Regions from separate parts of the Arthrobacter gyeryongensis genome, predicted to be linked through region 2. Evidence: riboswitches for the same ligand, from Rfam matches in the RefSeq annotation. Region 2 holds a riboswitch; the other holds the start of a gene.
The links. A riboswitch is a leader RNA that binds a small molecule or an ion and turns the genes downstream of it on or off. The one in region 2 is predicted to bind cyclic di-AMP.
Positions count from the first base shown of each region.

Region 1 (3,399 bases), on a different contig from region 2:
GGTGCCAGGCTCGGACTTGATGATGGACGAAGCTTCAAGGAAAGGTGCCTTGTCGGTGGCCGAAGCGAACTTGGAACCGAACTCACCGAAGGAGAGGTGCTGGGCCTTCTTCTCGACCAGGCCGAAGCTGGCGACGTCCCAGAACGCGGTGGAGCCTCCGACGCCGAGGATCACCTCGTAGCCCTCGGGCGCACGGAAGAACTGGCTAAGTCCCTCGCGGACGGAGCCCACCAGGTTCTTGACGGGTGCCTGGCGGTGGGAGGTGCCGAGGATCGTTGTCGAGGCGGCGGAGAGGGCCTCGATCTGCTCCGGGCGGACCTTGGAGGGCCCGGCGCCGAAGCGGCCGTCCTTGGGCAGCAAATCGGCGGGGATAGTGATGCTGTTGTCGCTCACGGGATGCTCCAATGGTGAAGTAGCGGCCTAGATGGGTCGTGGCAGGTGGCAAGCTGCCCCTTCGACTCCCCAATTCTGCCTGACGCCGCGGGCGGAGGCAGAACCGAAGCTGTCATAGTCCGCCACGTGGAAAGCACCTGTTCGGCTGGCGCTGGACAACGCCGGAATTATCCGGAGTAATTCCAAATAAGCTAAGCTTGGAGCTGGCGAAAATACGCAAGATACTGCGCTCGAGGAGCTGAGCTGGATGACGGATCTGATCGATACCACTGAGATGTATCTTCGGACCATTTTGGAGCTTGAAGAAGAGAACATCGTGGCTCTTCGCGCACGCATCGCCGAGCGCTTGCGGCACTCCGGCCCAACCGTTTCCCAGACGATCGGACGGATGGAGCGCGACGGTCTGGTGATTGTGTCCAACGACAGGCACCTTGAGCTGACTGAAACGGGCCGGAAACGCGCCACCGAGGTCATGCGCAAGCACCGGCTCGCCGAACGGCTCCTGGCAGATGTGATTGGACTGGACTGGGCCTACGTCCACGATGAAGCATGCCGCTGGGAGCATGTCATGAGTGAGCGCGTGGAACGGCGGCTCTATGAACTGCTGGACCACCCCACGGAATCGCCTTACGGCAACCCCATTCCCGGACTCGAAGCGCTGGGCGGAGTCGCGTCCCACGCCTTTACGGATGGCGTGGTCAATCTTCTTGATGCGATGAACGAATACTCACCTGAAAACAGGGTCACCGTCAGTCGACTGGCTGAACCGATCCAGGTGGAGCCTGAACTTCTGGTGCAGCTGGACGAAGGCGGAATCCGCCCCGGCGCGAGGGTTTCCCTGGAACGTGTGGGGGAGTACATCTCCGTTCGCGTGCCCAATATCGACGGCGCGTTGGAGCTCCCGCCCGAGGTTGCCTCGCACGTGTTTGTCACGGTCGCCTAGCCAGCCCGCCGATGCGGTCGGCAAAGATAACGAAATTATTACCGTGGGGGCTTGATCCCCTATAGTTAAATACTGGCGCCGATACCAAAGCGTTACCTGATCCGAAGCCGAGTTCTGCCAGCGGACCAGGTGGATTAGTCCATTCACTGGCAGAAACGGAGGAACCACCATTGGCTGTCGAAAGACGGCCTTGGGGTGAAGTCCGTAGCGGAAGTGCAAACAGCGCAGGGCCCCTCCGGGTACCTTGCGTTTGGTGCCCTTCGCGCGGACCGGGTCCACGATCTCTCTGGCCCGAATCCGACAGCTAACTTCGCAGGCTTGCCAGAGAGGAAAACCTTGACCACGCAGAACACCAGGGGCCGCAGGCGCGCGTCCGGTCCTACTGCTGTGCTGCGGAGCACAAGCGCCGTCGAGCACGACCGGCCCCGCGATCCCCATCGCGAACTTCGCCGCCGCAAGGGTCCCTTGCGGCAGATGGCCGAGTTCGCCGCCGCGAGCGGAGCAGGACAGAAGGCCGGAGTGGCCCTTGCCGCTACGGGCCTCATTCTGACGGTCGCCTTGCCGGGCGCCGGCGCCATGACGGCCACGCCCGAGTCAAACCAAACCGCCTTGGCAGTGGGCACCCAGCCTGAGATTCCCGCCGCGGCAAGCGCCACGATCGACTTCAGCCGTGCTGCGGTTTCCACCACTGCCGATCCGGACAGCAAGCTCAAGCAGCTGCTGAGTGCGCAGTCCGTCGGCACTATCAAGACGTCTTCCTCCAAGGGCACCCTGGGGGCGCCTCTGGACACCCTGACAACGGCCTCGCCTTTCGGCTACCGCGTGAATCCCATCACGGGCGGCTTGGGAGAGTTCCACCGAGGCCAGGACTTCGTGGCCCAGTGCGGCACCCAGGTCCATGCTGCCGCGGCCGGCAAGGTCACTTTCGCCGGCTGGCATCCGTACGGCGGCGGAAACCGCATTGTGGTGGACCACGGCAACGGCCTGGAAACCACGTACAACCATTTGTCGTCCTTCAATGTCCAGGTGGGCCAGACGGTCAGCCGCGGCGATGTCATCGCATTGAGCGGCACCACGGGCGCCTCCACGGGCTGCCACCTCCACTTTGAAGTCATGGTCAACGGCGACGTCGTTGACCCCCTGGGCTGGCTGTAGCCAATCCGATGGAAGCCTCTCGCATGCTTGTCACGCTCCGTGACCTGAATGTGACATTCAATCAAAACTCATGTACCGTCTAAGACGCATCAACTTTTAGAGAGTTGATGCACTCGAGTGGATTGCCTAGCTCTGCCACTGCTCGAGGTTCCGTTCGCAAAACATCGTCTGGCAGAGGCGGGGGACCCAACTTTTGGTCATCTTCACCGATGGCCTTGGGGTTAAGTCGCACAACTTCCGAGAGGGAGAAGTGTGGCCGGATGACTCCCATCCGAATCCGACAGCTTACCTCGCGGGCATAGGGAGAGGCCTCTTAACGTGTCTTCACGCTCTACTGTTGCGCGCCACCGTGCCGCGGTCACCAAGACCAACTCGCTTGCCGTTATCGCTAAGACTGTCGGCAGCAACGCCGGTGGCGTAGGCCGTCAGGCAGCGGTTATCGCTGCTGCTTCCGGTCTGGTGCTTACTAGCGGTATCGCAGCCAACGCTGCAGAAACCAACGTCCCCCGCGAGTCCACTTCGACCTCCGCCCTGGAAGTCCAGTCCATCGCCCAAGCCAGCATTTCGGCTGACTCGTCCGTCGCCATCAAGTACGAGCGCCCGGTGGTCTCCACCGAAGCTGCTCCGGTTGTCGCAGCTCCGGTTGCCACGCAGGAAGCTGCTCCGGCCACGCAGGCTGCAACGGGTGCCGCTACCGGCGCCTCGACGCTCTCTGTCACCGCTGCTGTTTCACCCGCCACGAAAGTTGCCAGCGGCAAGGGCGCAGCAATTGCTGCCGCAGCTTACGCACAGCTTGGCGTTGCCCAGGACTGCACCGCCCTGGCTTCGAACTCCCTGGCCGCCGTTGGGATCAACTTCCACGGCTGGCCGGCAGACTACCTCTCCCTTGGCCGCACGGTCAGCGCTGC
Region 1 is NZ_BAABKK010000032.1:53,610-57,008, reverse strand. It holds gene serC (phosphoserine transaminase) at 1-393, opposite strand, end outside; gene ABEA18_RS20840 (iron-dependent transcriptional repressor DtxR) at 641-1,336, shown strand; cyclic di-AMP (ydaO/yuaA leader) riboswitch at 1,463-1,670, shown strand; gene ABEA18_RS20835 (M23 family metallopeptidase) at 1,673-2,491, shown strand; cyclic di-AMP (ydaO/yuaA leader) riboswitch at 2,637-2,804, shown strand; gene ABEA18_RS20830 (NlpC/P60 family protein) at 2,810-3,399, shown strand, end outside.
Region 1: another riboswitch for cyclic di-AMP. It lies ahead of ABEA18_RS20835 (M23 family metallopeptidase); the one in region 2 lies ahead of ABEA18_RS18025 (aggregation-promoting factor C-terminal-like domain-containing protein).

Region 2 (3,399 bases):
CATGGCACTCCTCGTGGCCATCTGCAGTGCCGTCGGTGTGGTCAGCTACGCGTCAATGGATGTGTTCCTCACGAAACAGCTGGACCAACAATTGGCGCAGGCCTCCCATGGCCGCCCGCCGCAAGGCAACCCTGGCGGCCGTCCGGACCCACTGGATCCCCGGGGCCAGAGCATCGGCACGCTCAATGCGCGTATTCTTGCCGGTCAGGTGAGCAGCGATGCCGGCTTCTTGTCCTCCGATGCGACCCGTGCGCCGTTGTCGCCCAGCGACGCTCGAATCCTGTCGGCCCTCCCGTCCGATGGCCGCCCGGTTGATCGCACCCTGTCCAATGGCGGCTACCGGCTGGTGGCCACCGAAACTCCCTACGGCGATGTTGTCATCACGGGGCTGCCACTCGCCTCGAAGGAGGACACCGAGGCCTCGCTCGTCTGGACCATGGTGCTGGTTTCCTTGGGCGGACTGGTCCTGATCGGGCTGGCCGGAACCGTGCTGATCCGCCGCACCATGCGCCCCTTGGAGCAGCTCTCCGACGTCGCCACGAAGGTGTCGAAGCTTCCGCTCGACGCCGGTGAGGTGGCACTCGCTGTGCGCGTTCCGGCGTCGGCGGCCCACCCGAGCACGGAAGTGGGAAGCGTCGGCCATGCTTTGAACTTGATGTTGGACAACGTGTCCAGCGCCCTAGAGGCGCGCCAGCAAAGCGAAACAAAGGTGCGCCAGTTCGTGGCCGACGCTTCACACGAGCTGCGCACTCCGCTCACCGCCATCCGCGGCTACACCGAACTCTTGCGCATGACCGAGACGTTCACGGAGGACGGCCGCAAGTCACTGGGCCGGGTGCAGAGCCAGTCGGAACGCATGACCACCCTCGTGGAGGACCTCCTCTTGTTGGCCCGGCTGGACGAAGGGAAGGCCCCGGAGTTCACCGATGTGGATCTCACGCAGTTGGTGATCGAAACCGTCAGCGACGAGAAGGTCATGGCCCCCGAGCACATTTGGCAGCTCAAGCTCCCGGACGAGCCCCTCACGGTCCGCGGCGACACCACCCAACTCCACCAGGTTTTGGCGAATCTGCTTTCCAACGCCCGTAAACACACCGAGGCGGGAACCACCGTGGTCACGGGCGTCATGCGCTCCGCCGATGGCAGCGCCGTGGTGACCGTGACCGACAACGGGCCGGGCATCCCGCCTGAATTCCAGGGGAGGATCTTCTCGCGCTTCGCCCGTGCCGACGCCGCACGGTCCGGCTCCGAGGGCACGTCCGGGCTCGGCTTGTCCATTGTGGAGTCCATTGTCCAGGCGCATGGCGGCACGGTCGAAGTGGCGTCGCGGCCCGGCCGGACGGAGTTCGCGGTGCGCCTCCCGGCGCTCAGGACCGCCACGGCCTGACGGGCGAACCAGAAGCGCACGACGCCGGTGCGCGGCGAGCGCAAGTCGACGCACCGATGTGGTGACCTCCGTTACCTAAATGTGACTTAAGTAAGATCCTCCTGTACCGTCGAATGGGTGCGTTGGATCATTCCGGCCACCGCCGGGTAGGCGCCGAGCTCTGCCACTCCCCGGTGCCCATCAGTCCAGGCAGAGACGGGGGACCCAGGTCTCCGGGCAAGCGCTCATGTTGAGCCAGCCCTAGGGGTGAAGCCGTACCGCCACGTTCCGCTGTGGCCACGGCCGGATGACCTCATCCGAATCCGACAGCTAACTCCGCAGGCGTCGAGAGGCAATCACCATGTCTGATTCAAGGAATCAGTCGCGCCCTGTTGCGCGCCACCGCGGCGAACCTGCCCGGAATAACAAGTCACGCTCCACTTTGAGGCGAGCCGCGTCGAACCTCGGCACCGGCCAGCGCATGGCAGTTGTTGCCAGCGTCGTTGCCGTGTTCCTCGGTGCCGGTGCCGCCACCCAGGCCGCCGGTCAAGCCATCAACGCCCAGGACATGAGCCGCACGTCCGAATCCCGCACGGTGGATCACTCAGCCACGCCTTCGGCCACCGCCACGCCGTCGGCGAGCGCAAGCGCGAGCCCCAAGCCGAGCGCTACGTCGACGCCAAGCCAGGCAGCGGCCCCCGCTCCGACCGCCGTTGCGCCCCAGGCTGCCGCACCGGCCGCACCCCCTGCTCCGGCAGCCCCTGCCGCACCCGTCGCCGTCGATGATCCCTCCGGCGCCCAGGCTTATGCCGCAAGCATCCTTCCCTCCTACGGTTGGGGACAAGGTGAGATGTCAGCCCTGATCACCTTGTGGAACAAGGAATCGGATTGGCGCACCACTGCCACCAACTCCTCCAGTGGCGCTTACGGCATTGGGCAGTCGCTGCCGGCCGAAAAGATGGCGTCCGAAGGCGCCGACTGGCAGACCAACTACCAGACGCAGATCCGCTGGGGCCTGAACTACATCAAGGAACGCTACGGATCGCCGTCCGCGGCGTGGTCCTTCCACTTGGCCCACAACTGGTACTAGGCCAAGAGCCACGCACAAATACGTCGAGGTCCGTCCCTTCAGGGGCGGACCTTTGCGTTTTTTGGCCAGGCATGTGATTTGGTACATCCACAGCCACGTCACAGGTTCCGCCTAAAGCCTTCATATTCTGCAACGGCACTGTGGATACATGACGCTCATCGAATCCACCTCCGGAACCCTGAAGGACCCCGCGGTGGTGCCGCCGGGCCTTCCCATCCAGGCTAAGACCCCCGTCCAGCGCAGCGGACGGCGTGCCCCTGTGGACACCCACACCGCCATCCCCGTCCTCGATGTCACGATCCCCGTCTTCAACGAGGAACGCGACCTCGAAGAGTGCCTGCGCAGGCTTCACGGCCACTTGCGCGAATCCTTCCCTCATGGCTTCCTCATCACAGTGGCGGACAACGCAAGCACTGACAGCACCTTGAAAATCGCGGAGCGCGTGGCCAGAGAACTGCCCGAGCTCGCGGTTGTCCATCTCGAGGAGAAGGGGCGCGGCAACGCCCTGCGCAAGGTGTGGCTCGCATCGCCGTCCCCGGTTCTGGCGTACATGGACGTGGATCTTTCCACGGACCTCGCCGCACTGGCGCCCCTTTTGGCGCCACTCATCTCCGGCCATTCGGACCTCGCCATTGGGACACGGCTGACCCGCAACTCGCGGGTTGTCCGCGGCCCCAAGCGCGAGTTCATTTCGCGCAGCTACAACCTGATGCTGCACTCGTTCATGGGCGCCCGCTTCAGCGATGCCCAGTGCGGCTTCAAAGCGATCCGGGCAGACGTCGCACAGCAGATCCTCCCCCACACCATGGACAACTCGTGGTTCTTCGACACTGAACTCCTGGTCCTCGCCGAACGCTGCGGCCTCCGTGTCCACGAAGTTCCCGTTGACTGGATCGACGATCCCAATTCCAGCGTCGACGTGGTGCGCACCGCCCTGGCCGAC
Region 2 is NZ_BAABKK010000026.1:86,088-89,486, forward strand. It holds gene ABEA18_RS18020 (sensor histidine kinase) at 1-1,387, shown strand, start outside; cyclic di-AMP (ydaO/yuaA leader) riboswitch at 1,552-1,725, shown strand; gene ABEA18_RS18025 (aggregation-promoting factor C-terminal-like domain-containing protein) at 1,728-2,456, shown strand; gene ABEA18_RS18030 (glycosyltransferase) at 2,605-3,399, shown strand, end outside.